3 regions of the Xenorhabdus sp. XBWT genome follow, and region 1 is predicted to be linked to each of the others. Evidence: riboswitches for the same ligand, from Rfam matches in the RefSeq annotation. Region 1 holds a riboswitch; each other region holds the start of a gene.

Region 1 (10,897 bases):
GATCATTAATCCTGCATTCGAGAATTTGCCGGTTCCGGTAAACAGGCGGGAGTGAAAGTGAGAATCAGCAATCTTTAACATAATTAGCCTCCAACAATATTCGCTACATTAACCACCGGCAATGGCCTGAAACAGCAGGATACTGTCCCCGTCATTAACCTGATGGGTATGCCATTCTGAACGCGGGATAATGGCCTGGTTGATGGCTAAGGCGATACCTGATTGAGTGCGTTGTATATGTTCAAGCAACTGTCTGATTGTGACGGGCGCACTGAGTGTGATCGGTTGATCGTTGACGATAATATTCATGCGACTTCTTTTCCTGTTTCATTTTTGCCGCTATTCGCGTTTTCAGGCTCATTTTTTGCGATAGTGGCTTGTTGGGCAACCGCTCGGCAAATCGGGCACTGTGATGACCGGGTAAGCTGTAACGTACTCCAGCTCTGTTGTTTGCCATCAAATAACCGGAGTTTTCCGTTTAAGGGAGAGGGAAGGCCAGCCAGCATCTTGATGGCTTCTAATGCTTGCAATGCGCCGATCACACCAACGATGGGACCTAATACTCCGGCTGTCCGACAATTGCGTTGCGGTTCTTCCTGATCGGGATAAAGGCAGGTATAGCAGCCGTACTGATAAGGAGGGGAGAGAACCAACAGTTGCCCGCTGAAACCGATGGCACTGCCGCTGATAAGTGGTTTGTTTTCTGCAACGCAAGCGGTATTGATGGCATGGCGGGTTGCCATGTTGTCGCAACAATCCAGTACTAAATCTGCTTTCCTGACTGCGTTCAACAAAGATTCATTATCTTGCCTTTTGGTCAGTTCTGTTACTGTGATCAGTGGGTTCAGGCCTGTCAGTTGTTTTACTGCCAACTTTGCTTTATTTGCGGGAATATCACCTGTGCGATAGAGGATCTGGCGTTGCAGATTGGAGATATGCAATTGGTCATCATCCGCAAGATAAAGAGTTCCGACTCCCGCTGCTGCGAGATAGAGTGCCGCAGGTGAGCCTAATCCACCGAGGCCAACAATCAGTACCTTGCTGATTTTTAGTTTTTCCTGACCTTCAGGGCCAATGTCTTCCAGTAATAATTGGCGACTGTAACGCATAAATTCTTGATCGTTTAACATAAAAGCCCCCGATCCTGACCTTCAACTAAATGAAGTAAACTGGCTGTTACCTGCCGCCAGTCTTTCGCTTTTGTAATGGCACTGACCAGTGCCACGCCACCGACACCGGTTGCAACAACATCCGGTACGCGTTCCAGTGAGATGCCGCCAATGGCAACGGTAGGATATTCCGGTGTTATTTCCACTTGATGTTTGAGTGTGTCAAGTCCCTGTGGTGATGAAAGCATCTCTTTCGTGGTGGTAGGGAAAATATGCCCCAGTGCAATATAAGAAGGACGCAGGGCTTTTGCCCGCGCCAGTTCCTGTTGGCCATGGGTGGAAATACCCAGACGCAATCCCGCTTGCCGGATGGCATTGAGATCAGCGATATCCAGATCTTCTTGTCCCAAATGAACGCCATAGGCTTGGTGTTTAATAGCTAAGCGCCAGTAATCGTTAATGAACAAACGGGCGTTGTAGTGGCGGCCAAGTATTATGGCAGTTTGAATATCTTTCTCTACCTGCTTTTCTGGTTGATCCTTGATACGCAGTTGCAGGGTTCTGACGCCTGCTTTCAGTAAGCGCTCAATCCATATCAGGGAATCCACGACAGGATAAAGCCCCAAGCGTTGTGCTGTCGGAGCAAAAGGAGCTGATAGATGTGTTGATGTGTCAGGCTGACTTTTCATGGGGTACCTCCTCTGCGCTGTGATAAAGTTCACTGCCACGGGTGCGAAATTCTTCCGACATATGTTCCATTCCTGCTTCCTGTTCTAGTTTTGCTGCATAATCGCGTACATCTTGCGTAATTTTCATGGAGCAGAATTTTGGCCCGCACATAGAACAGAAATGGGCGACTTTGCCGGATTCTTGCGGCAGGGTTTCATCGTGATAGGCGCGGGCGGTATCAGGGTCAAGTGCCAGATTGAATTGATCTTCCCAGCGGAATTCAAAACGTGCTTTTGACATGGCATTGTCACGGATTTGAGCACCGGGATGGCCTTTAGCAAGATCAGCGGCATGGGCCGCGATTTTGTAAGTGATCAACCCCTGCTTCACATCTTCTTTATTGGGTAAGCCGAGATGTTCTTTGGGGGTGACGTAACACAGCATGGCACAGCCAAACCAACCGATCATGGCAGCCCCGATGCCGGAAGTGAAATGGTCATAACCGGGGGCGATATCGGTTGTCAGTGGCCCTAAGGTATAGAATGGCGCTTCGTGGCAATGCTCCAGCTCTTCCATCATATTACGGCGGATTAACTGCATCGGGATATGCCCTGGTCCTTCGATCATGACTTGAACATCGTATTCCCATGCGATTTTGGTCAGCTCGCCGAGCGTATGCAGTTCTGAAAATTGTGCTTCGTCGTTGGCATCTTGAATTGAACCAGGGCGCAGTCCATCCCCCAAAGAAAGGGAAACGTCATAGGCGGCGCAGAGTTCACAGATTTCCCGAAAGTGGGTATAGAGGAAGTTTTCCTGATGATGGGAAAGACACCATTTCGCCATGATGGAACCACCACGGGAAACAATGCCTGTCAGCCGTTTGGCAGTCATTGGAACATAGCGCAGCAATACCCCGGCATGAATGGTGAAATAATCAACTCCTTGCTCGGCTTGCTCCAATAAAGTGTCGCGGAACATTTCCCATGTCAGGTTTTCCGCTATTCCGTTAACTTTTTCCAGTGCCTGATAAATCGGGACAGTGCCAATAGGAACCGGACTGTTGCGCAGTATCCATTCGCGGGTTTCGTGGATATAGCGTCCGGTGGAGAGATCCATCACGGTATCTGCGCCCCAGCGGGTAGACCAAATCAGTTTTTCCACCTCTTCTTCGATGGACGAAGTCACGGAGGAGTTACCGATGTTGGCATTTACTTTAACCAGGAAATTGCGGCCGATAATCATTGGCTCGGATTCCGGGTGGTTAATATTGGCGGGGATAATCGCGCGACCAGCCGCCACTTCCTGACGAACAAATTCTGGTGTGATGTTTTCCGGTAAATTGGCGCCGAAATTTTGTCCCGGATGTTGTTGGCGGAGCACTTCACTGTGAATGCGTTCACGCCCCATATTTTCGCGCAGTGCGATAAATTCCATTTCTGGTGTGATGATGCCTTGGCGCGCATAGTGCAATTGGGTGACGCGCTTTCCTTGCTTGGCTTTCAGCGGATGCGGGCGATGGCGAAAACGCAGGTGATCAAGCCCTGCGTCTGCGAGGCGTTGTTGGGTAAAGTCGGAGCTAAGAGTGGAAACGGGTTCAATATCATTGCGTTCGTCGATCCACGATTGGCGGATTTTGTGCAATCCCGTTTGTATATCCAGTACGGAAGTAGGATCGCCATAAGGGCCTGAGGTGTCATAAACCGGAACTGGTTCGTTTTCCTCAAATTGGGGATTCTCTTTGGTGCCGCCGGTGAGTGTAGAGGAAAGTTGGATCTCACGCATCGGAACTTGGATATCAGGGCGTAAGCCTTCAAGATAAATACGTTTTGAATTGGGAAAAGCCACCCCTTGAACGGTGTTGATAAACGTCTGTGCGGCATCTCGTTGAGCCTTGCGCGGCCTTGCCTGATGGGGTTTTGGAGAAATATCAGCTGTTGGGATAATGGTATTTGGAATAGCGGTATTTGAGATAACGGTATTATTGGACTTAGACATAGCAAATTCCTGACTGTGTTATCACCTGTCTCATTGCTGGTCAGGCTTAAGTTGAGAAAATTGCTTGTCTGGAGCTCGCAGGGAGTAATGGTTTGTAGCTGAACATGGTTTGTACACGATGCTGTCATAGGTGTACGTAATAATCAGCGAGGTGATTACTCTTGTTCCCTTCGCGGGTATTAGCCCGATCAGGTTCTGCGGATCCCGAATAAACGGTCTCAGCCTGTGTCCATCGTGGTATACGCTGAACGCTAGGCACTCCGACAAGAAAAACACCCCAGAGTATAAAGGGGATTATAAAAACTACAACCTTTAACTGTAACCTTTTAGTGTGACCCTAAAGTCCAGTTCAATTGCGTCCATCCGTGAATTTCGGCTTCCGATTGCAAACGAGGGTCTGCATTGATGGTAAAAACTTCGTCAGCAAATAAACACATTGGTAAATCATTTATAGAGTCTGTGTAGAATGAAATATGCTGCGGAGATAAATTCTGTTCTGATAGCCATTGCTGCAAGCGGGTGACTTTTCCTTCGCGGAAAGTGAGGGTTCCCAGAACATTACCGGTATAGCAACCCTCTTCCATTACCATGTCGATCCCCATTACGGTTTGGACACCGAATGCAGCCGCAATTTTCTTCACCACGAAAGAGACGGTGGCGGAAATAATAATGATGGGAATGTCTTGCTGCCGGTAAGTATCCAGTTGTTTTTGGGCTGCGGGATAGATGAGTGGTTTGATTTTTGTTTCTACAAAATCAGTTAGCCAGATATCAACTTGTTCTTGGGAGATTTTGTGCAGTGACTGCATGCTGAATGCCAGATATTTGTGCATATCCAGCTTACCTGCACAGTAGTCAGCTATCATTTTCTGGTCTGCCTCAAGAAAACGGGGATCAGTAATGATATTTTTCTCCCATAGATATTGTGTCCATAACCGGCCGGAATCTTTGCAAATTAATGTTTCATCTAAATCAAATACGGCAATTCGCTGTGACATGGTTGCTATTCCTCAATTTAATTTAATGTATTTTTATTTATTTAATTCGGATCGTATACCTGCAAATTTTCAATTTGTAGAGTAGTCAACAAAGATGACACTTGAAAGACGAAGAGTATAAATGAGTATTAATTAGGGTGGCTAATAGAGCAGATTGCAGACGGAAGATAATGAAAAGAGTATGCTGAATTTGGACAAAATGCCATGAAGACAATCGTACAACTCATGATGGAATAGATATAGATGATACAGCAAAAATTGACAGGTACAGAACAGGGCTGGTGGATTGTCAGTCTTGAGAATCAAGTCTGGCTACCACAGGGGGAATTACCAACAGGGACTGCCCGCGAATGGTCATTGCAGAACCACATGGCGCAGCCCATCGGAGAATGGTTGGGGGATACAGTGTGGCTGATCCGCCATAAAATGGCTTCAGATATGTCTTCTCACCGCTTATTTGTTGATCGGGAAACCAAATTATTTCAATTGGTAGGGCGTGCTGTGCAATTGGCTGAGTTTTATCGTTCACATCATTATTGTGGTTACTGTGGTCATGAAATGAAGCATAGTCAACATGAATGGGCCTGTTTGTGCAATCACTGTCAGGAATGTTATTACCCACAAATTGCTCCCAGTATTATTGTTGGCATTCGTCGTGATGACCATATTTTGTTGGCACAGCACCAGCGTAGCCGAAATGGTATTCATACTGTGCTTGCTGGGTTTGTGGAAGTCGGTGAAACGTTGGAAGAAGCGGTGCATCGCGAAGTGATGGAAGAGAGTGGAATTAAAATCCGTAACTTGCGATATGTCGCTTCTCAACCATGGCCTTTCCCGAACTCATTGATGGTAGGATTTTTGGCCGATTATGATAGCGGTGAAATTACAATTGATCCCGTTGAACTTATCAGCGCAGACTGGTATCGCTACGATAACCTTCCTTTGATCCCTCCTTCTGATACGATTTCCCGTCGTTTAATTGAAGATACGGTTGTGTTATGTCGCCAGCAGTCATGTTAATTGCTCAATGAGTTGAGAAAGGCCTTTTAAAAACATGTTCGGATCTGCAAGGGGATAACCGGCAACGGCTAATACAACTGTGACTGTATATCCCCTTCATTTTAAAACCCATAAGGTATGGCAATATACCTTATTCTTTTTGTTCCTTTAGGCCCCGGTTTTCTAGCATAGGCTCAATACTTGGTGGCTTACCGCGGAAGTCGATATACAGCTTTTCCAGGTCTTCACTATTGCCATGTGACAGCACCTTATCGCGGAAACGTTGTCCATTTTCTGGCGTCAATCCTCCGTGTTCGGTAAACCAGGCAAAGGCATCGTCTGCCAGCATTTCTGTCCACAGATAAGCGTAATAGCCGGCAGCATAGCCGCCACCCCAAATGTGTTTGAAATAGCTGGAACGATAGCGCGGGGGCACGTAGCTGAGAGCGATATTGTCTTGTTGCAGAGACGCCTCTTCAAATTTATCTACATCCTTCTGTGGCTGATCAGCGGCCAGCATATGCCAGTGCATATCTAACAATGCGGCTGACAGCAGCTCAGTCATGAGGTAACCTTTGTTGAATTTGTCAGCCTTATTGATCTTATCCACCAACGCCTGTGGCATGGTTTCACCGGTTTGGTAATGCTTGGCGTAATGGGCAAATACCTTTGGATCACGCGCCCAGTATTCATTAAGTTGTGAAGGAAATTCCACAAAATCACGGGCGGTATTGGTTCCGGACAGGCTCGGATATTTCTGATCGGCAAACATGCCGTGCAAGGTATGCCCAAATTCATGGAACAGGGTAATCACTTCATCATACGACAATAGTGCGGGCTGGCCCGGCGCAGGTTTGGTAAAGTTGGTTACGTTGTAAATCACCGGTTTGGTTCCAATGAGCTTTGACTGACCGACAAAATTACTCATCCAAGCTCCACCCCCTTTGTTGTCGCGTTTGAAGTTATCGGTATAAAACAACGCCAACGGCTTCCCGTCTTTATCGAAAACTTCATACACGCGGACATCGGGTTGATAAACCGGAATATCTTTACGTTCTTTAAAAGTGATGCCATACAGCAGATTAGCAGCATAGAATACGCCATTGTTCAGAACGTTATTCAGCTCGAAATACGGCTTAATCTGTGACTCATCCAAATCATATTTTGCTTGGCGTACCTGTTCAGCATAAAACGACCAATCCCAAGCCTCCAGCTTGAAGTCTCCTTTTTGCTGGTCAATCACTGCCTGAATGTCTTTGGCCTCGCGCTCAGCGCGTGCTGTTGCCGCTGGTACAATATCGCGTAAAAATTTCAGCGCGGCTTTAGGCGTTTTTGCCATCTGATTTTGCAGTTTCCACGATGCATAATCCGGGAAGCCCAGCAGCTTAGCCTGCTCAGCACGGAGCTTCGCTAATCGGCTCAGGGTTTGACGCGTGTCATTATCGTCACCTTTTTCGGCTCGGCTCCACGAGGCTTCAAATAACGCCTTACGTGTATTGCGATCTTTCAGGTCTTGCAAACGTGGTTGCTGAGTGGTGTTTTGCAATACCAACAGCCATTGGTTGTCTAGCTTACGCTCATTGGCAGCCTGAGCAGCCGCAGCAATTTCGCCATCGGATAGCCCACCCAGCCAGGCTTTATCTTGAACCACCAGCGCGCCATTCTTGGTTGCTGCCAGCAATTTATTGGTGAACTGGGTACTGAGTATTGCTGCTTCCTGATTCAACGCTTTTAACTTTACTTTATCCGGATCAGACAAGTTAGCCCCTGCTAACTCGAAGCGTTGATAAGTCACTTCCACCAATCGGCGCGATTCCGGGTCCAGATTCAACGTTTCGCGCTGCTGATAAACAGCTTTGATACGGTTGAACAGTTTACTGTTCAACATAATTTCATCCTTCATCGCCGCCAGCTTTGGTGAAACATCCTCATCCAGTTTTTGTAGTTTGTCAGTGCTGTTAGCCGATGTCATCGTTCCAAATACGCTAATTACCCGTGTCAACATTGCGCCTGATTTCTCCAGTGCGACAAATGTATTTTCAAAGTCAGGCGTGGCGGGATTATTGGCTATCTTCCCGATCTCTTCCAGTTTCTGTTTAATACCGGCAGTAATTGCGGGTGCATAGTCTGTTTCTTTTATTTTATCGAACGGAGGAGCCTGAAATGGTAGTTCGCTTGTGGAGAAGAAAGGGTTTTTGCTCTTGTACTGCTGTTGATTAGCTTCACCGCTCACACTCACCTCCTTTACCTGATCACTTGATGCGTTCGTGTGGTCAGAACCCGGTTTATTTTCTTCGGCCTGCGCCTGAGTGCCTAGTGCCAAGCCAATAGCCAGTACTAAAGTGGATAAACGTATCAATCGAAACTCCTCCATGTAGGTCTAATAGGTTATTTATCAATGAAAATAACTTCATAAGTACTTTGATGCAGTCAATTAACTAACGTAAATCAATTCATTTAACGATTTACTGAAGAGCGCGAACAATGAAGGATGATGGCAACGTGAGAAGTCCTTCCTTTGTATAACACATTGGTAACACAAATGTAACATAATGGAGGCAATGAGCTGGTAGGCATAGTCCTTGTTCCGGGTTTTGTGACTCCGCCCATAAATTTTTTCAGCCGGTGTCGTTCGTTATATACCCAATGGATTTCGAGTTACAGCCAATAAAGCCGTAGTTTGAAAGACGACGGGTGTTGCTGCTTGAACGTTTATTTATTGGAGGTCAAGACGGAAGTTCGGTTTCCGACGTGTTATCATGCGCACGCTTTTTGTCGATAATCAAAGGGAGCCTGTCATGAATGAGTTGAAAAACGACCGCTATCTGCGTGCCTTATTACGTCAGCCTGTTGATATCACACCTGTGTGGATGATGCGTCAGGCCGGTCGATATTTACCAGAATATAAAGCGACACGTCAGGAGGCGGGAGATTTCATCTCGTTATGTAAAAATACTGAGCTGGCTTGCGAAGTCACGCTTCAGCCCCTGCGCCGTTTTCCTCTGGATGCTGCGATCCTGTTTTCTGATATCTTGACTATTCCTGATGCGATGGGGTTGGGGCTTTATTTTGAAGCAGGAGAAGGGCCACGTTTTCAATCTCCGGTTCTTAATCATGCCGATGTGGAAAAATTGCCTGTCCCTGATCCAGAAATGGCGCTGGGCTATGTGATGGATGCTGTTCGTGCGATCCGCAAGGCGTTGGCAGGTCAGGTTCCTCTGATCGGTTTTTCCGGTAGCCCGTGGACACTGGCAACCTATATGGTTGAAGGAGGAAGCAGCAAGGCATTTACCAAAATTAAAGCCATGATGTATGCTGAACCTGCGACATTGCATATGTTACTGGATAAATTGGCAAACAGCGTTATTCTATATCTGAACGCGCAAATTAAAGCGGGCGCTCAATCTGTCATGATTTTCGATACTTGGGGTGGAGTCTTATCTCATCGCGCTTATCTGGAGTTTTCCCTGCAATATATGCATAAAATTGTAGATGGATTGATCCGTGAACACGAAGGCCGTCGTGTGCCTGTTACCCTGTTTACCAAAGGGGGAGGTCAATGGCTTGAGGCGATGGCGGCAACGGGGTGTGATGCACTTGGGTTGGATTGGACGACGAATATTGCTGATGCCCGCCGTCGTGTTGGAGATAAGGTTGCTTTACAGGGTAATATGGACCCATCCACGCTGTATGCTGCACCGGCGCGAATTGAAGAAGAAGTTTCGAGAATTTTACAAGATTTTGGTGTAGGCAACGGGCATGTTTTCAATTTGGGACATGGCATTCATCAGGATGTTCCACCAGAGCATGCCGGCGCCTTTGTCGAAGCAGTACACAGACTTTCAGCAAAATATCATCAATGACTTTATGATTGACACAAAGGCACTACGTCAGGAACAGATAGAGACATCATGGCAGGTTATCCGCCATGATGTGTTTTCTACATCTTTTACGCCAAAGTTGATTGCGGGTGCTGATGTTGGGTTTGAAGATGGCGGTGCGGTGACGCGTGCCGCTATTGCGGTTTTGCACTATCCCTCATTAGAATTGCTCGAATACCAAATCGCCAGAATTGACACAGTACTTCCCTATATCCCCGGCTTACTCTCATTTCGTGAATATCCTGCATTGATGGCTGCATGGCAAAAATTAAGACTGCGGCCTGATTTGCTTATGGTGGATGGTCAGGGGATTGCCCATCCCCGACGTTTTGGAATAGCCAGCCATTTTGGATTGCTGGTGGATGTTCCAACAATCGGTGTAGCAAAAAGCCGCCTGTGTGGTGAACATGCATCTGTAGGAGATGCTCCGGGAAGTCGTCAGCCGTTGGTGGATCGTGGTGAACAGATCGGTGTCGTATTCCGCAGCAAAAAAAGATGTAATCCGCTCTATATTTCCATCGGTCATCAGATCAGTATTAACAGCGCGGTATTCTGGGTTGAACAGTGTATGAAAGGTTATAGACTCCCTGAACCGACTCGTTGGGCGGATGGGATCGCCTCAAATAGGCCGTTTTTTAAGCAAACAATGCAGAAAAATCTATAATTTTGGCGTAAATGTGTGGATATTCTTGATTTTCAGGTAAACTTCGGCGCAAATTAAGCATTATGAGTAACGACCAATGTTAAGAAACCCGATCCACCTGAGGTTGGAGAAGCTTGAAAGTTGGCAACATTTGACTTTTATGGCTAGTCTATGTGAGCGGATGTATCCAAACTATCAGGTGTTTTGTCTCCAGAGTGGGTTTGCAGACCCCTTACAGTATCGCCGTATTTTGGATCTTGTGTGGGAAGTATTGGTCGTTAAAGATGCAAAAGTGAATTTTGATAGTCAGCTGGAAAAGTTAGAGGCCATTATCCCATCATCAGAGAGTTATGATATTTATGGTGTGTATCCAGCGATTGATGCGTGCATTGCATTGAGTGAAGCAATTCATTCTCGTTTGAGTGGCTCGACGTTAGAACATGCAATAGCTGTCAGTGAAATGTCCGTCCGTACTGTTGCTATGCTGGAAATGACGCAGGCTGGTAGGGAAATGACTGAGGATGAATTAAAAGTATTACCTACCATTGAAGAAGAGTGGGACATTCAATGGGAAATTTACCGTTTATTGGCTAATTGCGAAGA
Region 2 (10,897 bases), 210 kb from region 1:
TGTTCCTGACGCCATAAAAATCAATGCGATTCGTCGTAGATGATACTAAAAGCACATCATCATAAGGAGAATAAACTCGTGCGCCATCACCTTCATCACAGTCAGATATCTGAGTGATAGAAGATACCAAACACCAAGACTGCCCGTTCATTAACCATAATGTGCGATCCTGATTCAGATAGTTTGCCTGAGCCTGTTGCCTTTCCATAAAAGACAGCACGTTATTCACCGCTGATTGCAAATGTAATCGGTTCTGATATTTCTCCCAATGATACACTCCCCAAGACAGGCTAATGGAAATGATAAACATCGCTATCAATAACTCCAATAATGTAAATCCTGATGCTTCATTTCTAAATACAGCATTGCTGAGCGCTTTATTGTGATAACACATTATTTCCATATCAATTTTATTTTTTTCTGGTTCAGACTCACTTTTTCTTGCAGCAAATATCTTCAATTCATAGAAAAATGAAAAGACAACTAATTGAATTATGCGAAGCGTTTTCAGAAAAAAATAATGATGAAATGACTTTTTCATTTTATTTGCGCAGCGGCACGCAAAAATGACAGGAAGCTAATTTTTAATATTGAGCTCCATTAGCGACAAATGTAAAAAGAGCAGGTCAAACCCGCTCTTTAACAATTTGATATTGAATTTTGAACTATTATGGTTCTTAGATCGCAACTGGGGCTTTGATGCCCGGATGCGGATCATAATCCACAATCTCAAAGTCTTCGAAACGATAATCAAACAGTGAATCTGGCTTGCGTTTAATAACCAGTTTAGGCAATGCACGCGGCTCACGGCCCAACTGAAGATGAGTCTGTTCCAAGTGATTGCTGTAAAGATGGGTGTCACCCCCTGTCCAGACAAAATCACCCACTTCAAGATCACACTGCTGAGCCATCATATGTACCAACAAAGCATAACTTGCAATATTGAAGGGCAATCCTAAAAACACATCGCAGGAACGTTGATAAAGCTGGCAGGAAAGTTTGCCATCTGCTACATAGAACTGGAAAAACGCATGGCACGGTGCCAACGCCATTTTATCCAATTCCCCAACATTCCACGCAGAAACAATAATCCGGCGTGAATCAGGATCACTTTTTAACTGCTCAAGGACTTGGGTCAATTGATCGATTTGGCGACCATCCGCAGAACCCCAGGCGCGCCATTGTTTACCATAAACAGGTCCCAAATCTCCATTTTCATCGGCCCATTCATTCCAGATGCTCACGCCATTATCATGCAAATACTTGATATTGGTATCACCATTCAAAAACCAAAGCAGCTCATGAATGATAGAGCGCAGATGGCAACGCTTAGTTGTTACCAATGGGAAACCTTCTTGCAAATTGAAACGCATCTGATGACCAAAGATAGAAAGCGTTCCCGTCCCCGTACGGTCATCTTTTGCAGTGCCTTCTTCCAGCACTTTTTTCATTAAATCCAGATACTGTTTCATTTTGCCTCTTGTATCTTGTCATTTCGAGTTTTGTTGCGGGGGCATTTATATGCCCATACCATCATAAATATTCCCACTAAAATCATAGGAATGGAAAGGAGTTGCCCCATACTAATTCCTTCAAACAGCCCGAGCTGAGCATCAGGCTGACGGAAAAATTCTACTATTATGCGGAATGCACCGTATCCGATCAGGAATAACCCCGAAACGCTCCCCATCGGGCGCGATTTACGGATAAATAAGTTAAGAATGATAAACAACACGATGCCTTCAAGTATCATCTCATATAGCTGGGACGGGTGGCGGGGCAAGACACCATATTTCTCCAGAATCGGCCATAAAGAAGGGTTGGTTGTAGCCAATGCAATATCTTCGCTGCGGGAACTCGGGAACAACATCGCCCAAGGTGTATCAAGCGTAACACGACCCCACAACTCCCCATTGATAAAGTTACCGATACGCCCCATCCCCAAGCCAAAGGGAACCAACGGAGCGACAAAATCAGCAGTCTGTAAAAAGTGGCGCTTCGTACGGCGCGAAAACCACCACATGGCACAGATAACCCCTACCAACCCACCGTGGAAAGACATGCCTCCGTCCCAAATCTTGAACAGATAAAGGGGATTATCAAGGAACATTGGGAGATTATAGAACAGGACATAGCCAAGACGTCCGCCAACGAAAACCCCGACAAACCCTGAATATAATAAGTTCTCGACTTCGACTTTGTTCCAGCCACTGTTCGGTTGTGCCGCACGGCGATTTGCCAACCACATGGCAAAAACAAAACCAACCAGATACATAAAACCGTACCAGTGGAGAGATACGGGCCCGATTGAAAACATGACAGGGTCAATGTTAGGAAATGCCAGATAGCTAGTGCTCATCGTTCCCCACTAAAAATATGTTGTGTGAATGCTATTGTGAATAAATCATCTGTTGCAAATGAATTATATTGCTTGAATAACTTAAGACAAATAATTGCAAATAATAGCATAGGCAACTATTCCCTTCATCTTTCAAACTACTGCGTTGTTGGCGGCATTACATCTTGAAACCCGTCGGGCGTAAGCTGATTAAGTGCTATGGATAACACTAAATACCACCCCGAATCAGGCCACCCAGACTATTCGCCTCCATAAATTCGGCTGCCAACCCTTTGATCTGCCCACTAGTTTCAGCTTTCAATATGACGCTGATAAGACGTTCTAGATCATTAGCATCCAAATGGCGCAGCAAGTATTTGATACGAGGAACACTCCGGCCACTCATGCTCAGACTACGATAACCTAAACCAAGCAATATTAATGCCCCGATCGGTAAACCTGCCATTTCACCACATATGCTAATAGGGAGAGCAAGGCGTTGGCATTCGTCAAAAGCCAGTTTCAGAGCTCTAATTACCGCCGGATGCAAATTATCATATAGTGAAGCTACATGTGTATTATTGCGATCTACCGCAAGCAAATATTGGGTCAGGTCATTTGTGCCAATAGAGACAAAATCAATCCGTTTCTTTAATTGCGGCAACAAAAAAATAGTGGAAGGGACTTCAAGCATAATGCCAATCTGTGGCATGGTAATCGTTCTGGCGATGGCTTGTTCAACCTCAGATTTCGCCCTCTCAAGCAGTTTTCGTGCCTCATCAATTTCCTCAATGCTTGTCACCATCGGCAAAAGTATCTTTAGATTGCCAGTGGAAGCATTGGCTTTTAGCATCGCTCTGAGCTGAATCAGGAATATTTCAGGCTGATCCAGCGTGATACGAATTCCACGCCAACCAAGGCAAGGGTTGTCTTCATTAATCGGCATATAAGGAAGTTGTTTATCTGCACCAACATCCAGCGTTCGCAGCACCACCGGCTTATCAGGGAAAAGTTCCAATATTTCTTGATAACGGTTCTTCTGCTCATCTTCTGATGGAAAACCACTATGCAGCATAAAAGGGATCTCTGTACGATACAGTCCAACGCCATCAATACTGTCCGCTATCTGCTGCTCATATTTTAAACTAAGCCCTGCGTTGAGTTGCACAAGCACTTGTTCTCCGCTTTTAAGCTGTGCCTGCTGTTGCTGCTCACATTCAGCTAATTTACTGAGAACCTGTTCTTCTTCAATTATTTGCTGATACTCCTGGACAATCAACGGCTCTGGCTCAATAAAAATCTCACCGCGATAACCATCAAGGATTAGCGTCCGATTGTGCAACAACTCAGGTTGTATATCTGCCCCCATGATAGCAGGAAGCCCCATCGCACGAACCAGAATAGCGGAATGGGAATGCGTTGCGCCATCACGCACAATCACTCCGGTCAATTGTTCCTGTGGCATCTCAGCCAACAAATTGGCACTGAGTTCATCGGCAACCAGGATAAAATGCTCCGGCCACTGAGTGGCATCAGTGAAAGAATCATCCAGATGAAACAATACCCGTTGTCCAAGAGCACGCAGATCAGATGCCCTCTCCCGCATGTAAGGATCTTGCAGGCTGGCAAATTGCCCGGCGTATTTTTCAATCACAGTTTTGACTGCCCATTCAGCGACAAAACCATTATCAACTGAATAAAACAGATCTTGCTTGAGTTGGGGATCATTTAATAAATGAGAATAGAGATCGAAAATGGCAGCACTTTCTTTCTGCGAGCTAGAGGTGAAACGCTTGCTGATTCGACGGCACTCCGCAGTTGTTTCTTCCAGAGCACGAATTAATCTCAGACGTTCAGATTGATAATCCAAGGTTGATGCCTCAGATACCTGCTCCAGCAAAGGTTGTGAACGGTCTTGCCACCCTTGGGACATGACGATGCCATTGGAAATGGCCAGTGCTTTAATACGACTCTGGCGGTACTGACCAAATATCCCTTTTGTCTGCACCTGAGCAAGAATAACAGCAAGCTGCATTGCCAGTGTTACCATGAAAGATTCTTCACTTTCATCAAACAGGCGCCGTTCATGTTGCTGAACAACCAATATCCCCTGCAACTGGCGGCGATAAATAATCGGGACACCTAAAAAAGCCCGCAGACTTTCTTCTTTCACTTGGGGGATATATTTAAAACTGGGATGGTCACGAACATCAGAAAGATTAATTAATTCAGACAAACGCCCGACTTCACCCACAACACCTTCATTGAAAGCTAAACTGACCGAACGCCCTTTTGGTTTTCTCAGCCCTCTGGTTGCCATCAGGTAATAACACTGACGTTGATGATCTGCCAGATAGATAGAGCAAACATCCGTATTCATTGCCAGACAGGTTTCATTGACCAGTAGCTCAAGCGCTTCAGATAAATTGGCTGCCATCGCAACCTTTTCAACAATTTCTCGTAAGCGCATGAGCATAAACTGTTACCTAATTTCTTCTGCGACGATATAAATAAGGCGAATAGAGCTGTGAAGCAGGTTCCTGCATTGGCATCACAATGGAAGAGAATTCTTTCATCACGCGGCGATATACATCCCGTTTAAAAGAAACCACTTGCCGGACAGGATACCAGTAACTAACCCAACGCCAGCCATCAAACTCCGGCGTATTACTGCGCTGCACATTAATATCAGCTTCATTACACAACAACTGTAATAAAAACCAACGTTGCTTTTGCCCAATACAGACGGGCTTTGTATCCCAACGCACCAAACGCTTGGGTAATTTGTAACGCAACCAGCTCCGGGTCGAGGCAAGAACCCGGACATCTCTGCGATTTAAACCAACTTCTTCAAACAACTCGCGATACATTGCTTGCTCTGGTGATTCCCCTGGATTTATCCCCCCCTGAGGAAACTGCCAAGAATGCTGTCCATAGCGGCGAGCCCATAGAACCTGACCTTGGCGATTACAAATTACAATTCCTACATTCGGGCGGTAGCCATCATCATCGATCACCAGACTACCTCTCGATAAAACGAATTTGAAAAGATAACTAATTGTTTCACACTCATCTCAAGCGGTAAACCTCTATGATTGGACTTTGCAGACCCGGCCGAAGTCTCTACAATACGACCATCTCAACGGGGTGCAGTTGTTGCAAAATATTGCTGCTGAGAACAAACCCGTCGGACCTGAACCGGTTAGTACCGGAGTAGGGATTTGGGATGCTAATAATTGATTAAAATAAGTAATTTTCATTTAGCTCCTTCTCAGATCCTTTGCCAATCTTCTAATAACCATTGTTAATAACGATAGGAGAGCAAAGTGTTTAAGAAATTATTTTCCCGCTTTATTGCCATTAGTACTCTCTCGATTTCTGCCAGTGTTTTTGCTCAGACGGCTCAAGTAAAGCCTACGCTGACAGTTTATACTTATGACTCATTTGCCTCTGAATGGGGACCGGGGCCTGCCATTAAAAAAGCTTTTGAAACAGGGTGCAATTGTGAACTGAAACTCGTCGCTCTGGAAGATGGGGTCTCCTTACTGAACCGTTTGCGGATGGAAGGCAAAAAAACATCAGCGGATATCGTTCTGGGATTGGATAACAATCTGATTCAAGCGGCTCAACAAACCGGATTGTTCACACCAAGCCATATCGATACTTCAAAACTGAAATTACCCATTTCATGGAATAATAATACGTTCATTCCTTATGATTACGGTTATTTCGCCTTTATTTACAACAAGAATACCTTACCTCATCCACCCAAAAGTATGGATGAATTAATCAATGACCACCAGAATTGGAAGATTATTTACCAAGACCCTCGCACCAGTACTCCGGGCTTGGGGTTCCTGCTCTGGATGCAAGATCTCTATGGCGACAAAGCAGCACAGGAATGGCAAAAAGTTGCCAAAAAGACACTCACCGTCACGAAAGGCTGGAGTGAAGCCTATGGCCTGTTTCTGAAAGGTGAGGGCGATATGGTACTGAGCTATACCACATCTCCGGGTTATCACATCATTTCAGAGAAAAAAGATAATTATGCAGCGGCTATCTTCAAGGAAGGCCACTATTTACAAATTGAAGTAGCAGCCCAGTTAGCCTCAAGTAAGCAACCTGAATTAGCACAGAGATTCATGAATTTCATGATTTCTCCAGCATTTCAGCAAGTCATTCCAACAACTCAATGGATGTATCCTGTGATTGATATTCCGTTGCCTGACGTTTTCAAACAACTTCCTGTTCCTGAGAACTCTCTGCAATTCAACGCAGATGAAGTGGCAAAATACCGTACAAAATGGATACGTACATGGCAAAGCGCTGTAAGCCGCTAATAGCAGGCTGGTTATTACCGGGGGTCATTGCCTCCGGTTTATTGATTATCGTTGCCTTGTCTGCATTTGGGGCGCTGTGGTTCAATGCGCCTGAAAGTAATTGGCAGGAATTCTTGAATGACAGTTATCTCTGGCATGTCATTCGATTCACTTTCTGGCAAGCATTTTTATCCGCCGTATTATCGGTGACGCCCGCCATTTTCCTTGCAAGATCACTTTACCGCCGCCATTTTCCCGGTAAGGCTCTCTTTCTGCGCTTATGCGCAATGACATTGATCCTGCCGGTTTTGGTCGCTTTGTTTGGTATCCTTACCGTTTATGGTCAAACAGGCTGGTTGGCAAATATTTTCCAATGGTTAGGTATTGAATATCGTTTTACACCTTATGGATTACAAGGGATCTTGCTGGCTCATATTTTCTTCAATATGCCGATGGCAACACGCCTGCTGCTGCAATCGCTGGAAAGTATCGCAATCGAACAGCGGCAACTTTCAGCCCAGCTTGGTATGAATGAATGGCAACATTTTCGTTTTATTGAATGGCCTTATCTGCGCCGCCAACTTTTACCAACAGGCGCACTGATTTTCATGCTGTGTTTTGCCAGCTTTGCTACCGTTCTCGCTTTAGGGGGAGGCCCTGCGGCAACAACTATTGAACTAGCGATTTACCAAGCTCTTAGCTATGACTACGATCTTGCACATGCGGCTTTGCTTGCGATGATTCAACTATTTTGCTGCGTTGGCTTGGTACTGATCAGCCAAAAACTCAAAGGCGCTCTATCAGTGGGTTATGGTCATCAACAACAATGGCGCAATCCACAGGATTCATGGTTGCGGAAATTATTTGATGGCCTGCTGATTAGTCTGGCCTTGTTGCTTCTACTCCCCCCCTTGCTGGCAGTTATTGTGGATGGTTTAAACAGCAGTATTTTTGATGTTTTACGCCAGCCTGCTTTATGGCAAGCCTTTACAACTTCGGTCATTATCGCACTGGGAGCGGGGCTGCTGTGTGTAATACTGACCATGATGTTGCTATGGAGCAGCCGGGAATTACGCTTACGCCACTTTCCCCGTTGGGGACAAGCGATAGAAACCAGCGGCTTGTTGATCCTTGCCATGCCGGGAATTGTTCTTGCCACGGGTTTTTTTCTTCTGCTGAATACAACTGTTGGATTACCTCAATCACCTTATGGATTGGTTATTTTGACCAACGCGCTGATGGCCGTCCCTTATGCCCTGAAAGTATTGGAAAATCCGATGCGTGATCTGGCAGAACGCTACAATCCCCTGTGCCGTTCACTCAATATTCAAGGTATTCAGCGCCTACGCTGGATTGAGTTCAAGGCGCTGAAAATTCCATTAGCACAAGCGTTGGCTTTTGCCTATGTTCTATCAATTGGAGATTTCGGTATTGTCGCGTTATTTGCAAGCGAAGATTTCCGTACTTTGCCTTATTACCTGTATCAACAAATTGGAGCCTATCGCAATCAGGATGGTGCCGTGACCGCATTCCTGTTGCTGCTTCTCTGTTTTATTTTGTTCACTGTAATTGAACGCTTACCGGGCCGACGCCATGATTAAACTCGAAAATGTCACTTACACCTATAAACATCTTGCTATGCATTTTGATGTAGGCATTAAAGCTGGAGAGCGCATTGCGATCCTCGGCCCAAGTGGAGCGGGCAAAAGCACATTGTTAAGTTTAATTGCGGGTTTCCAATTTCCAGAGCAAGGCAATATCTGGATGGATAGCAAAAATCACACAAATACACCGCCTTCCAAGCGGCCTGTTTCCATGCTGTTTCAGGAAAATAACCTGTTTTCCCATTTGACCATTGAGCAAAATATTGGTTTAGGATTGCATCCCGGGTTGCGATTGAATGCAGAGCAAAAGAAAACACTCCAGCAAATTGCCTCTCAGGTATCGCTGGAGGCGTATTTACCTCGCCTGCCGTCCCAGCTTTCTGGCGGACAGCGCCAACGGGCGGCACTGGCTCGTTGTTTAGTCCGCCATCAACCGATTTTATTACTGGATGAACCATTTTCAGCGCTCGATCCTGCTTTGCGCAATGAGATGCTGGAATTGCTGGATCAAATATGCTGTGAACGCCAAATTACTTTACTTATGGTGTCCCATAATCTTGATGACGCAGCGAAAATCGCTCCGCGTTCTTTGCTGATTGTGGACGGAAAAATTCATTATGATGGGAAGACTGAGAGGTTGGTAAGTGGTGAGGCAAAAGAGGCGGTGATTTTGGGTATCACCAATATTTAAAACAGAAAATCATATGATGTCTATCAATAATACGCCTCATTTGATAGACATAATAAATAGATAAAACTTTCGCTGATTACAGTACTGAGAGATCTATATATAATTTTCAAACCATATAATTTTTGCTAATGTTTGGCGTTATTCTTTTCCCCCGATTGCACCCATAAAAATAGGGAATAACAACATGGAACGATTAACGCCACTCTGTTTTCTTCTTAGCTTCTGTCTTTTGACAACTGCATGTACTCCAAACGATCCCTGCCAGATAGATAAAACCTCCTTTTCTACTTGCCTAAAATTAGCCAATCAAGGAAATGCCGAAGCGCAATATAAAACAGGGAAATTGTATGAAACAGGATTAGGTATAGAACAAAACTATCAAGAGGCATTCAAATGGTATACCCATGCCGCCAACCAAAATAATGTCAATGGACAAACCAGTCTTGGTGAATTCTATAAGAAAGGGTTAGGCGTAGAACAAGACTACCAAGAAGCCATCGAATGGTATGAAAAAGCAGTTGAGCAAGGTAATGCCGACGTCCAATCTAAACTTAATGAATTGTACACAGCAGAAGCTGAAAAACATCTCCAATTAGCCAATCAAGGAAATACTTATGCGCAAAGCTATATTGGTTATCTCTACCACTTCGGATTAGGTGTAACACAAGATTATAAAGAGGCCGTAAAGTGGTATACCTTAGCGGCTGAACAGGGAAATAGTGAGTCACAAACTAAACTGGGTTATCTCTATAATCAAGGGCAGGGTGTTCCACAGAATTATCAAGAAGCTGCAAAATGGTATACCAAAGCCGCTGAACAAGGAGATATGTACTCACAATTTAATCTTAGTAATCTCTATAGAAAGGGTTTAGGTGTTTCACCAGATAATCAAGAAGCAGTCAAATGGACACTCTTGGCCGCTGAGCAAGGCTATGCTTCAGCCCAATATAATATGGGCTATTTCTCCTTGAATGGCTTAGGCGTCATTCAGGACAATAAAGAAGCCATCAAATGGTATACCCTCGCCGCTAACCAAGGAGATGTGGATGCACAACTTGAACTCGGTGCTTTCTATTATAATGGTACAGATGGGATAGAAAACTACACAGAATCTGCCAAATGGTATACCAAAGCTGCTGAACAGGGGGATACTGATGCGCAGTCTATGCTGGGACATTTCTATCAAGTTGGAAAAGGTGTAAAACAAAATTATAAAGAAGCCATCAAATGGCATACCCTCGCCGCTAATCAAGGAGACGTGGATGCACAATCTAATCTTGGCTATATCTATAGTGAAGGATTAGGCGTACTCAAAAATAGTACAAAAGCAATCGAATGGTTTATGAAAGCGGCTGATCAGGGTTCTCCGACAGCGGCAAATAATATTGGCTCACATTATCTCAATGGAGAAGGTGTAAAAAAAGACTCTAAAAAAGCGATAGAATGGTTTACTAAATCAGCAGAGTTGGGTGAAGAGTTAGCCCAACGAAATCTGGGCATGATTTATGAGCAAGGAAAAGTTGTACCACAGGATTATGAAAAAGCACTCGAATGGTATCAAAAAGCCGCTGATAACGGTGCAACTGATGTTGAATTAAAAGTGAAAGAACTGACCAACAAACTTAATAAATAATGGAAAACTCCTATAAAAATAAGGAATAAATATATGAAACGCCTATTGTTACTTTGCTTTTTTCTCAGTTTCAGCCCATTAATTTCTGCATTTACACTCAATGATCCCTGCAAAATAAATGAACAATCATTTTCTGTTTGCTTAAAATTAGCGACAGAAGGTAATGCAACCGCACAATATAAAACAGGGAGGTTGTACGAAAAAGGATCAGGTATACAGCAAGACTACAAAGAAGCCTACAAGTGGTATCAACAAGCCGCAAATCAGGGAAATACAGAAGCTCAATATTATCTTGCCTCTCTCTATAATAGT
Region 3 (10,897 bases), 2.1 Mb from region 1:
TAATTCTATTGAAATAGATGCATGAATTTCAAAATGCAGTACTTATCTCTTGAGAAGGCCTCTGAGGAACATAGGTAACCGTATGTTTATAAAAAATGGAGGGATGAGTTAGATAGCCAACAAAGCTGCAACTTGAAAAATGATAGGTATAGAGCGCAACCATTTGTTGGGGTAGAAGAGATATTAAAAGTGGAAAGTAAGTAGGGCGGCCGAGATAAGTGGCCGCTGATGATACTTACCTCATGATTCACAGTCACAGGTCAGATGCAATGGGAGCTTCACTTCAAGTTCCATATCTATGCTCTGACGAAAATCATAAGGTGTAATGCCATATTCTTTACGGAACATATATGTGAAATGAGATTGAGATCCGAAGCCGAAATCCAAGGCTATATCAAAAATAGGTAAAGAACTGTTTCTCAGCAGAGAAACTGCGCCAGCCAAGCGCCGTTGTCTTATGTACTTTCCAAGCGATATCCCTGTGACTTCTTTGAATATTTTCTGCATGTGCCAAAGGGAATAGCCAGAGTAAGCAGCAAGCTCTTCAAGATGAATGACACGGCCAAGATGGTTTTCTATCCATTTACTCAGTGCGTATACAAGTGCTAAGTGATTATCTTGTGTCATTACAATTTTAAATTGGTTAAAGGTGGGGAGAAGTATACACAACTTCTTTTCAAGATGACAAAACCCATCATTGTGGGCAGTGGCAATAATAAAACCAAGTGCTTCCGCGCGTAAAAACTTTTTATCCTATTTCACTAGGATGTTAACTACAATGAAATTAATCCAAGGTGGTTGAATTGAAAAATAAAAAAGTGGTTTTAACATTGTGCCTAATAGTAGTGTGTCTGTTTTTGTATTTGTTGGCATTGGATGTACCTTGTGAACGAGGCAACGGAGAATTTGAATTAGGTGTTTGTTCTATTACCCGCTACATACCTTTTTGATCTCTATCTCAATCATTATCCTGAATGTATGTGTGTTAACATACATACATGGTATTCATTCTTTGTAAATGGTGTTTTAATATCCATCTGATTCTAATTATAGACTAAATATCGAGTTAAATCAGCACATAACTAAAATTCATGATAGTTGAGACAATTTAAGCTCGACAAATTTTATGAAAATTGGGAGAGTGAGGTGATTCCTTTCTCTTTTCAGACTCAAAAAATACTCAGGTTCAAAAAAACAAATAGAATAGCTTTTAATGAGACGGATTCTAAGCACCGCAAAAAGAGGACTAAATGGCAGGACAACAAGAACAATCCACGCTTAAGCGTGGTTTAAAGAACAGGCATATTCAACTTATTGCTCTCGGTGGTGCAGTAGGTACAGGGTTATTTTTAGGTATAGCTCAAACCATCAAAATGGCAGGGCCTTCAGTACTACTTGGGTATGCAATTGGCGGATTTATTGCATTCTTGATTATGCGCCAATTGGGCGAGATGGTCGTAGAGGAGCCAGTCGCAGGGTCATTTAGCCACTTTGCTTATAAATACTGGGGCGATTTTGCGGGGTTTTTATCAGGTTGGAATTATTGGGCAATGTTCATTCTGGTCGGAATGGCAGAACTGACGGCCGTAGGCATTTATATCCAATATTGGTGGCCGGAAATTCCGACATGGGTTTCCGCAGCAATATTTTTTGTGCTGATAAATCTTATTAATTTGATTAATGTTCGATTATACGGTGAAACTGAATTCTGGTTCTCTATCATTAAAGTTACTGCGATTATTGGCATGATTTTCTTTGGAAGCTATTTGCTGATCAGCGGTAGTGGCGGCCCACAGGCAAGTGTCACCAATTTATGGCTGCAGGGCGGTTTTATGCCTAATGGGGTTTCCGGCTTGATCATGGCGATGGCGGTAATCATGTTTTCGTTTGGTGGATTAGAAACGGTAGGGATCACTGCGGCAGAGGCGGAAAATCCTGAGGAAAATATTCCAAAAGCAACCAATCAAGTCGTTTATCGAATCCTACTGTTTTACATCGGCTCACTGGCTATTCTGCTTTCACTTTATCCTTGGGGGAATGTAGTCGAAGGTGGTAGCCCATTTGTTTTGATTTTCCATGATCTGGATAGCTTTTGGGTGGCGAATGTCCTGAATATAGTTGTATTAACGGCAGCATTATCTGTTTATAACAGCGGCGTATATTGTAATAGTCGGATGCTTTATGGTTTGGCTAAACAAGGCAACGCGCCTCGCATTCTGACAAAAGTGAATAAACGTAGTGTACCTGTTTTATCTATTGGGTTATCAGCGTTGGCAACATCAATGGGTGTACTGATTAACTATGTTATACCGGGTAAAGCGTTTGAGTTGTTGATGGCATTGGTGGTAACAACGCTGGTTATTAACTGGATTATGATTTGTCTTGCCCACCTGAAATTCCGCGCAGCTAAGAATAAGGAAGGCACTAAGACAAAATTCCGGGCATTGTGGTACCCGTTTGGAAACTACCTGTGTTTAGCGTTTCTGGCGTTCATTCTTGTTATTATTCTGATGATGCCATCAATTAGTATTTCAGTTATTTTAATGCCATTCTGGATTGGTGTATTATGGCTGGGTTACTTAGTAGCCAAAGCAAAGAAAAAGGCTGCTTAATTCTTAATCTATTTCAGCGTATTTTCAGCCGGGTATTATGCCCGGCTGATTATTCTTATCAGTATTCCTCCATTTTTAACCTAATCCTAAAGGTATTATGCGTTTTATCATAGCTTAGTGACTCATAAGTAAGAGATTTGTCATATGATTAAGGATAAATTAAAACCACTTGATATGAATTATTTCATAGAAATAGTGTCATTAGTAGAACATATGGAGTGGCCAAATGACAAACTTCAGACTTTATAAATCTTATAAAGTCGTTTATCCATATATAGCGTAAAGACAAAAACATTATTATTGAATAATATTTAATAAATGATAAACAAAAAAGTAGTCTGGTTATATGCAAGATGATTATATTTTATGTTAATCAAGAGTTGAATAGAATTAGTGATAACTTTATAGTTATCAAAAATGGATTCTGGACCGTGATAACTCTCTGTTCTACTCTGCAATAGGCGCAAAAAACAGCATTATATATTAGGTTAATTAAAGTTGTTTCTTTGGGTTAAAATTTTATTTTTGTATATATTCATATGGTTAGGTTGATTAAAAATTGTTGGATAATTTCAAATAAGAATAGATGTTAAGATTTTCAAATATGTGCGTTGGCTCCAGCACCTGAAAAAAATGGCTTGCGATTATATAAAGAGTATGTGATAAAACACATGGGTAAACGGAGTACAGTTCTGTTAATAAATAACAGCAACGAATACTAGTTTGTTTATTTTCATGTCAATCGGCGAATTAAGTGATTCAAAGGAAATTTTTGAAATGGCAAAAATCACTGGTACTGTGAAGTGGTTCAACGAGTCCAAAGGTTTTGGTTTTATTACTCCAGCTGATGGTAGCAAAGATGTATTTGTACATTTTTCTGCAATTATGAAAGATGGATTTAAAACATTATCTGAAGGCCAGCAAGTTGAGTTTGAAATACAGGATGGTCCTAAAGGCCCTGCTGCCGCAAACGTCACAACTTTATAGTAATAAATTTATTTTGGTTGGCGTTTAACTTCTGACCAAATATATTTTATATTTATCGTTATTTTAGTTTCATTATCTGACGATAATCTATTGCAAATATCACTCTATTGGGATACTAATAGAGTGATTTTTATTTTGGCTCGGGGCGTTCTTGATTGAACTGAGAAGTACCCGTATTACCTGATCTGGATAATGCCAGCGTAGGGAAGTCATGGTATCTTTTATTTTGATACCCACTTTTCTTTTGCTGGTGAATAGGAGTCACCATCATGAGAATTAACTCACTAACTATCGCAGGGACTGATCCTAGCGGTGGTGCCGGCATTCAAGCTGATTTAAAAACCTTCTCCGCACTTGGCGCTTACGGTACAACGGTCATAACCGCATTGGTTGCCCAAAATACAAGAGGAGTCCAATCGGTTTATGATATTGATCCTCTCTTTGTTTCTGCCCAGCTAGAATCCGTATTTTCAGATGTTAAAATAGACAGTGCTAAAATTGGCATGTTATCCAATGCGGCCAATATCGCTGTAGTTGCAGAATCATTACGCCGTTACCCAGTTTCCCATATTGTATTGGATACTGTCATGGTGGCAAAGAGTGGTGATCCTTTGCTATTACCAGAAGCCATTGCGGCAATGATAGAGCAACTACTACCAATCGTTTCTTTGATCACTCCTAATTTGCCCGAAGCAGCAGCCATACTGAAATGCAATCCTGCGGAGGCAGAAAAGGAGATGCTACAGCAGGGAAGAGAATTACTTTCAATGGGATGTCAAGCGGTTTTACTGAAAGGCGGTCATTTGAACAATGAAGAAAGCCCGGATTGGCTTTTTACCCGTGAAGGAGAGTGGCGTTTTACCGCGCCCAGGGTGAATACCCGACATACTCATGGTACCGGTTGTACACTTTCTGCGGCACTTACTGCATTACGCCCACGTTATTCCGATTGGCAAAGAACTTTACCTTCTGCAAAAGCATACTTGCAAAATGCGCTGGCACAAGCAGATACTCTTGACGTTGGTCAGGGGATTGGTCCTGTGCATCATTTTCATCAATGGTGGTGAATTAGAGAGATAGGATTGTCATTGAATAATGGGGATACCAGTATCCCCATTGTGAAATATACCTATTTCCTGAAATCCATTGGGTACCAAAAGTTTGATTAGGCGATAGTAATATTCGTATCGAGATAGACATCTTGAACGGAGTGAATTAACTCAACACCTTCTTTCATTGATTTCTTGAACGCTTTGCGGCCAAGGATCAATCCCATCCCTCCAGCCCGTTTATTGATAACAGCTGTGCGAACTGAATCACTCAGATCGTTATCTCCGGAAGCACCACCAGAGTTGATTAATCCAGCACGCCCCATGTAACAGTTAGCCAGTTGATAGCGAACCAGATCAATCGGATGCTCAGTAGTCAAATTGCTATAGACACGTTTATCAGTATGCCCAAATCCAATGGCTGTATAACCACCGTTGGTTTCTGCCATTTTTTGTTTAACGATATCGGCACCTATTGTTGCTGCCAGATGATTCGCCTGACCCGTTAAATCGGCACTGGTATGATAATCAACGCCATCCTTCTTGAACGCTGAATTACGTAGATAGGCCCATAACACGGTAACCATGCCTAACTCGTGAGCACGTTCGAAAGCAGCTGAAATTTCTTCTATTTGGCGACGTGATTCGGGAGAGCCATAATAAATAGTTGCCCCGACTGCGACTGCACCCATGTTAAATGCTTGCTCGACGCTGGCATATAAAGTTTGGTCATATTGGGTTGGATAGGTCAATGCCTCGTTATGATTAAGCTTTACCAGAAACGGGATTTTATGGGCATAACGGCGAGAAACAGATGCGAGGACACCATAAGTTGAAGCAACACAGTTACAACCGGCCTCAATCGCCAATTTAACAATATTTTTAGGATCAAAATAAAGTGGATTGGCGGCAAAAGATGCACTGGCAGAATGCTCGACTCCCTGATCTACCGGCAAAATTGAGAGATAGCCTGTTCCGGCCAGACGACCATGATTTAGCAAGGTTTGCATGGAACGCAGGACAGTATTAGGTCGATTATTTTCAATCATTACTCGATCGACGAAATCTGTGCCCGGGAGATAGAGATTTTCTTGTGGAATGGTATTGCATTTGTGTTGCAATAAACTCTCTGCGTCTTTTCCTAATAACTTAGCGATATCAGTCATGATTAACTCCAGTTTGCAAAAGGCGCTACTGATTGTTGTTGATATTCAGATTAATAACAAGGCAAGTAGAAAGGGAAACAGCAGTGGATCGCTTCAGTTAATATAATAATTGCTAAAATCTGACCATTTTGCATCAAGGGAAAGTGAAATAATTTTTATCTGATAGAATGAAAAATAAACCTTAACCTATTCTATAACTGAATAATTTGAGAGGTGCTTTCTTAAAATTTCCTTCATTAAACTGAATAAATATTAATGATATTTATTGCGATATGATTCCCTTGATTATAATAAACAACGTTACTAAAAAATAATCAAAAAATAGCCAATGGCAGAGAGGGTAATCATTAAATTAATTTATTTTTATGGGACAGTGTTGGATTTTAACTTTTTGAAAGTTAAATATTTTATTTTTTATCGAATAAAAGAAAAGGCCAGCCCAAGGGAGATTGAGCTAGCCAAGGAGGTGGTTCCTAGTCTTACAGTAACACTTTTTTAGTTCTTCATTTTTCAGGGCTGATAATACGAGAAATAAAATAACATTGATGTGATCTGTTTCTAAAAAAGCAGAACAATTTCTTTAAAATCTTATTTCGAATTATTTCACTTGTAATTCTTATGAATGAGGTGTTCTGGTATTGCCACTTATCAATTTTCGAATAAGTAAGGCATATTTCAGTTCGATTTTTTCAGGAAAAGGGAGATAAACGATATGTCCGTCACCTGGAGCAATGTCTATTACCTGACCTTTCTTATTTATCATGGATTTTAACGTAAAGTTAATATTGCCCGATGGTGTCATAAGCTCCAGAGAATCGCCAACCAGAAACTTATTTTTCACGATAACTTCAGCTAATCCATTGACGCGGTTGCCAGTAAATTCCCCGACAAATTGCTGGGTGTCTGACACAGAATAACCGTATTCATAAGTTTGGTACGCATCGTGAGTATGGCGGCGTAGAAAACCTTCTGTATAGCCACGGTGTGCCAGACCTTCTAATGTGGTCATCAACGTTGGATCGAAAGGTTTTCCGGCAACGGCATCATCAATGGCCCGACGATATACCTGAGCAGTTCGGGCACAATAATAGAAAGATTTTGTGCGACCTTCGATTTTCAGTGAATGGACACCCATTTCTGTCAATCTTTCTACATGCTCAATAGCGCGTAAATCCTTGGAGTTCATGATGTAAGTACCATGTTCATCTTCAAAGGCAGACATATATTCACCAGGGCGTTTGGCTTCTTCGATCATGAATACTTTGTCAGTTGGTGCACCCTGACCTAATGTTGGCCCGATATTTTTGACAGGAATAGGGTCGTGCACATGTACAATGTTACCGACAGTATCTTCCTTACCTTCCTGCACATTGTATTCCCAGCGGCAGGCATTAGTGCATGTTCCCTGATTGGGATCGCGTTTGTTGATGTAACCTGATAACAAACAGCGACCAGAATAAGCCATACAAAGTGCGCCGTGGACAAAAACCTCAAGTTCCATATCAGGCACTTGTTGGCGAATTTCTGTAATTTCTTCCAGAGAAAGCTCGCGGGAGAGAATGACGCGAGTCAGTCCCATTTGCTTCCAGAATTTGACGGTGGCCCAGTTAACCGCATTGGCTTGAACGGAAAGATGAATATCTATTTCAGGAAACGCTTCGCGCACCATCATAATCAGACCGGGATCGGACATAATTAGGGCATCTGGTTCCATTTCTACGACCGGCTTCAAATCACGGATAAATGTTTTTAATTTTGCGTTGTGTGGTGCAATATTAACAACCACATAAAAACGTTTGCCCAATGAATGTGCTTCTTTAATGCCTTGAGCCAGCGTTTCATGGTTAAATTCATTGTTACGGACACGCAGACTATAGCGGGGCTGCCCGGCATAAATAGCATCTGCGCCGTAGGCGAACGCGTAACGCATGTTTTTCAAGGAGCCGGCAGGAGAAAGTAATTCTGGAGTAAACATAATATTAACGTTCTCGGTCTGAGTTCAAGTCAGTCCTTACCCTATTATTATCATTACTAAGGATAAGGTTAAAGGGACAGGGATTTTAGCGCCTATTCCTGCATTAGCACAAATATATTCTTGTCACCTGATGGGAGAGGAAAGGTGTTTTCTTTTTGTATTGAATGTCCTTTTTCAGACTGGTTTCATTGGCATAAGATGCACTGACACCAATAACCTGATGATTATGTGCTTATATTTTGCAAAATGCGCTTGCTATTTTTTGAATCCGTTCTAATTGCAATCGCCGGAATTGGATTCTATACGGTGTTATTGCAATGACGTATTATTCAGAAATAAATGCACGTTGTTTCAATCTCATAATAATCTGACCCATATTTTTTTCATTAGGAGTTCCATCATGCCAGCAGCCATTTGGGTTTTAGCCATAGCAACTTTTGGAATTGCAACAACGGAATTTATTGTTGCTGGCTTACTGCCTGAAATTGCAACTGAATTTAGTATTACCATACCAACCGCAGGATATATGGTGACCAGTTATGCGCTTGGAGTATTTGTTGGCGCGCCTGTTTTGATTATCTTGGGAGGGCATATAGAAAGAAAAAAGATGCTTTCTCTGCTAATGGTATTGTTCATTATCGGAAATGCACTGACCACGTTATCCCCGACATTTTATCTGGCAATTGTTGGTCGTATAGTTGCTTCTCTTACCCATGGGGCTTTTATGGGGATAGGCGCTATTATTGCTTCGGAACTGGTAGCAAAAAATAAAAAAACAATGGCAATCGCATTTATGTTCAGTGGCATGACTCTGGCCAATTTAGTCGGAGTACCTCTTGGAACATGGATAGGGAAGGTGGTTTCTTGGCGTGTGACTTTTGCAATCATTACGGCTATTGGTGTTATCTCATTACTGGGTATTTTAACGTTATTACCTAAGTTTAATCAGGAAAAACCCGCCAGTATCAAAAAGGAATTACTGGCTTTTACTCATATCCGGGTCTTGCTCGCCATGGGAATCACTATTCTGGGCCCAGCTGCATTTTTTACCACGGTGACTTATATCGCCCCTTTGATGGTCAATATTGCTGGATTCTCTGAAGGTGCAATTACATGGCTTCTTGTGGTATTAGGGTCAGGGTTCTTCGTTGGCAACATTGTTGGTGGCAGACTTGCTGATAAGGCAATGATGCCTTTGTTGTATTGGACTTTGGGATTACAAGCCCTCGTCTTGTTTATTTTTTGGTTGTATGGTGATAGTCAGTTCATTGCTTGTTTGAGTCTGTTTCTCATGGCTGCATTTGGCTTTGCCACAGTATCTCCCATTCAGCGTTTGGTGATGGAAAAAGCACAGGAAGTCAGCGCTGCTAATCTTGTTTCTTCAGTTAATATTGGCTTTTTTAATTTGGGGAATGCCGTCGGCGCATGGTTGGGAGGTGTCATTATTGCATCCAATTATGGTTATACCACCCTTAATTTGGCGGGTGGGCTGTTAGCTTCTATGGCGCTGGTACTGGCTGTTATTTCAGGCTTCCTTGAGCGTAGGTGAAACTGAACCCGCGTGCTAAAGAAGGCGTGAATATTGTCACATCAAACGGCATATTTCGGCTTCCCAACGATAACCCAGTCCATAAATTGATCGGATAAAAGATTTATCCTCATCCAATTGTTCTAGTTTTCGTCGTAAGTTCTTAATATGGCTATCAATAGTTCGGTCATTCACGATACGGTGATCATTATAAAGATTATTCAGCAACTGATCGCGGGAAAAAACACGCCCTGGTTGGCTGGACATTATCTTGAGCAAACGAAATTCGACGGGTGTCAGTTCAAGAACCCGTTCAAGATAGCGTGCCTGAAAGTGGCTTTCATCAATAGTCAAAGCCCCTTGTTCGCTAATAATATCCTGTGGGCGGTAGCAACGCCGCAAAATGGCCTTTACTCTGGCTACCATTTCCCGTGGGCTATAAGGCTTACAAATATAATCATCCGCACCAATTTCCAAACCGAGCAGCCGATCAATTTCTTCTGTTTTGGCAGTCATTATCACAATCGGAACATCAGAAAATTTACGAATTTCCCGACAGACCGATAATCCATCAAGACCGGGTAGCATTAGGTCAAGTAAGATAATATCGGGCTGGTTTTTTTGAACATGGTCAATAACTTCATCACCACGTTTAAGCCATTGGGTTTGATAATCAGCTGATTGCAGATAATCGACCAGTAGTCGCCCTAACTTTGGTTCATCTTCAACTATTAGAACGGTATATTGCGTGAAATACGTGCTCATGGTGTTTCAATTTTAGAGGATTTAATCAGTGGTAATTCTACGTGGATTTGAATACCACCTAAAGGCGCTCTGGCCGCGCGGATAGTACCATCATGCGCTTCAACGATATTGTAACAGATCGCCAACCCGAGTCCCGAACCGCCGCTTGAACGATTACGGGAGGATTCGCAGCGGTAAAAACGCTCAAAAACATGGTGGCATTGCTCAATAGTCAGCCCGGGAGCGCTATCCTGCAAATCGAGTATCCATTTTTGTTGATCTGAATAACTTTGAATCATCACTTTTCCCTGCTCAGCGGTATAGCATAGGCTATTTTCCAATAAATTTTGGAATAGTTGTATTAATCGATCGGGATCTGCAAACAGTGTCACATTTTCTTTGAAGCTCAATGACAATGTGATTTGCTTATCAGCAAAACGGCTCTGATAATTTGCGATGGAGATTTGCAATAATTGATTGATGTTTATCGGCTCTTTCCGATAAGACAGAGAACCTCTATCGGAAAGGGACAGTAAATGTAGATCGTTTACCAATTTTGTCAGGATGGTGACTTCCGCGAGTAAAGAATAGATGGTTTCCTGTGTCGGATGGCGTACACCATCCTGCAAGGCTTCTAACTCACCACGCAGAACAGAAAGTGGGGTGCGTAGTTCATGGGAGATATCCGCCATGTAGTCACGGCGCATTTGTTCATTTTTCTCCAGTGTACTTGCAAGCTGATTAAAGTCTGACGCTAATTTACCGATCTCATCTTTGCTGGATGGAATGACCCGAACACTAAAGTCACCCGCTGCGAGTTTATGTGTTCCTTCTAC

Evidence for each region. Region 1 has a riboswitch for thiamine pyrophosphate ahead of thiC (phosphomethylpyrimidine synthase ThiC). Riboswitches for the same ligand answer to the same signal wherever they lie in the genome.
Region 2: another riboswitch for thiamine pyrophosphate. It lies ahead of thiB (thiamine ABC transporter substrate binding subunit); the one in region 1 lies ahead of thiC (phosphomethylpyrimidine synthase ThiC).
Region 3: another riboswitch for thiamine pyrophosphate. It lies ahead of thiD (bifunctional hydroxymethylpyrimidine kinase/phosphomethylpyrimidine kinase); the one in region 1 lies ahead of thiC (phosphomethylpyrimidine synthase ThiC).

The regions. Positions count from the first base shown of each region.
Region 1 is NZ_CM180990.1:418,774-429,670, forward strand. Features, by position in the region: gene AC5JQI_RS01790 (thiazole synthase) at 1-81, opposite strand, end outside; gene thiS (sulfur carrier protein ThiS) at 109-309, opposite strand; gene AC5JQI_RS01800 (HesA/MoeB/ThiF family protein) at 306-1,130, opposite strand; gene thiE (thiamine phosphate synthase) at 1,124-1,798, opposite strand; gene thiC (phosphomethylpyrimidine synthase ThiC) at 1,782-3,773, opposite strand; TPP riboswitch at 3,922-4,046, opposite strand; gene AC5JQI_RS01815 (HAD family hydrolase) at 4,100-4,771, opposite strand; gene nudC (NAD(+) diphosphatase) at 5,015-5,791, shown strand; gene dcp (peptidyl-dipeptidase Dcp) at 5,922-8,126, opposite strand; gene hemE (uroporphyrinogen decarboxylase) at 8,569-9,633, shown strand; gene nfi (deoxyribonuclease V) at 9,638-10,315, shown strand; gene AC5JQI_RS01840 (YjaG family protein) at 10,392-10,897, shown strand, end outside.
Region 2 is NZ_CM180990.1:633,392-644,288, reverse strand. Features, by position in the region: gene AC5JQI_RS02810 (prepilin peptidase-dependent protein) at 1-541, opposite strand, end outside; gene thyA (thymidylate synthase) at 678-1,472, opposite strand; gene lgt (prolipoprotein diacylglyceryl transferase) at 1,469-2,359, opposite strand; gene ptsP (phosphoenolpyruvate--protein phosphotransferase) at 2,568-4,814, opposite strand; gene rppH (RNA pyrophosphohydrolase) at 4,825-5,355, opposite strand; TPP riboswitch at 5,472-5,576, shown strand; gene thiB (thiamine ABC transporter substrate binding subunit) at 5,665-6,678, shown strand; gene thiP (thiamine/thiamine pyrophosphate ABC transporter permease ThiP) at 6,654-8,258, shown strand; gene thiQ (thiamine ABC transporter ATP-binding protein ThiQ) at 8,251-8,952, shown strand; gene AC5JQI_RS02770 (tetratricopeptide repeat protein) at 9,137-10,585, shown strand; gene AC5JQI_RS02765 (SEL1-like repeat protein) at 10,619-10,897, shown strand, end outside.
Region 3 is NZ_CM180990.1:2,618,346-2,629,242, reverse strand. Features, by position in the region: gene AC5JQI_RS11410 (helix-turn-helix domain-containing protein) at 241-627, opposite strand; gene mgrB (PhoP/PhoQ regulatory lipoprotein MgrB) at 795-950, shown strand; gene AC5JQI_RS11400 (amino acid permease) at 1,251-2,612, shown strand; gene cspE (transcription antiterminator/RNA stability regulator CspE) at 3,390-3,599, shown strand; TPP riboswitch at 3,731-3,823, shown strand; gene thiD (bifunctional hydroxymethylpyrimidine kinase/phosphomethylpyrimidine kinase) at 3,866-4,666, shown strand; gene fbaB (class I fructose-bisphosphate aldolase) at 4,765-5,814, opposite strand; gene trhP (prephenate-dependent tRNA uridine(34) hydroxylase TrhP) at 6,431-7,789, opposite strand; gene AC5JQI_RS11375 (MFS transporter) at 8,190-9,338, shown strand; gene baeR (envelope stress response regulator BaeR) at 9,375-10,082, opposite strand; gene baeS (envelope stress sensor histidine kinase BaeS) at 10,079-10,897, opposite strand, start outside.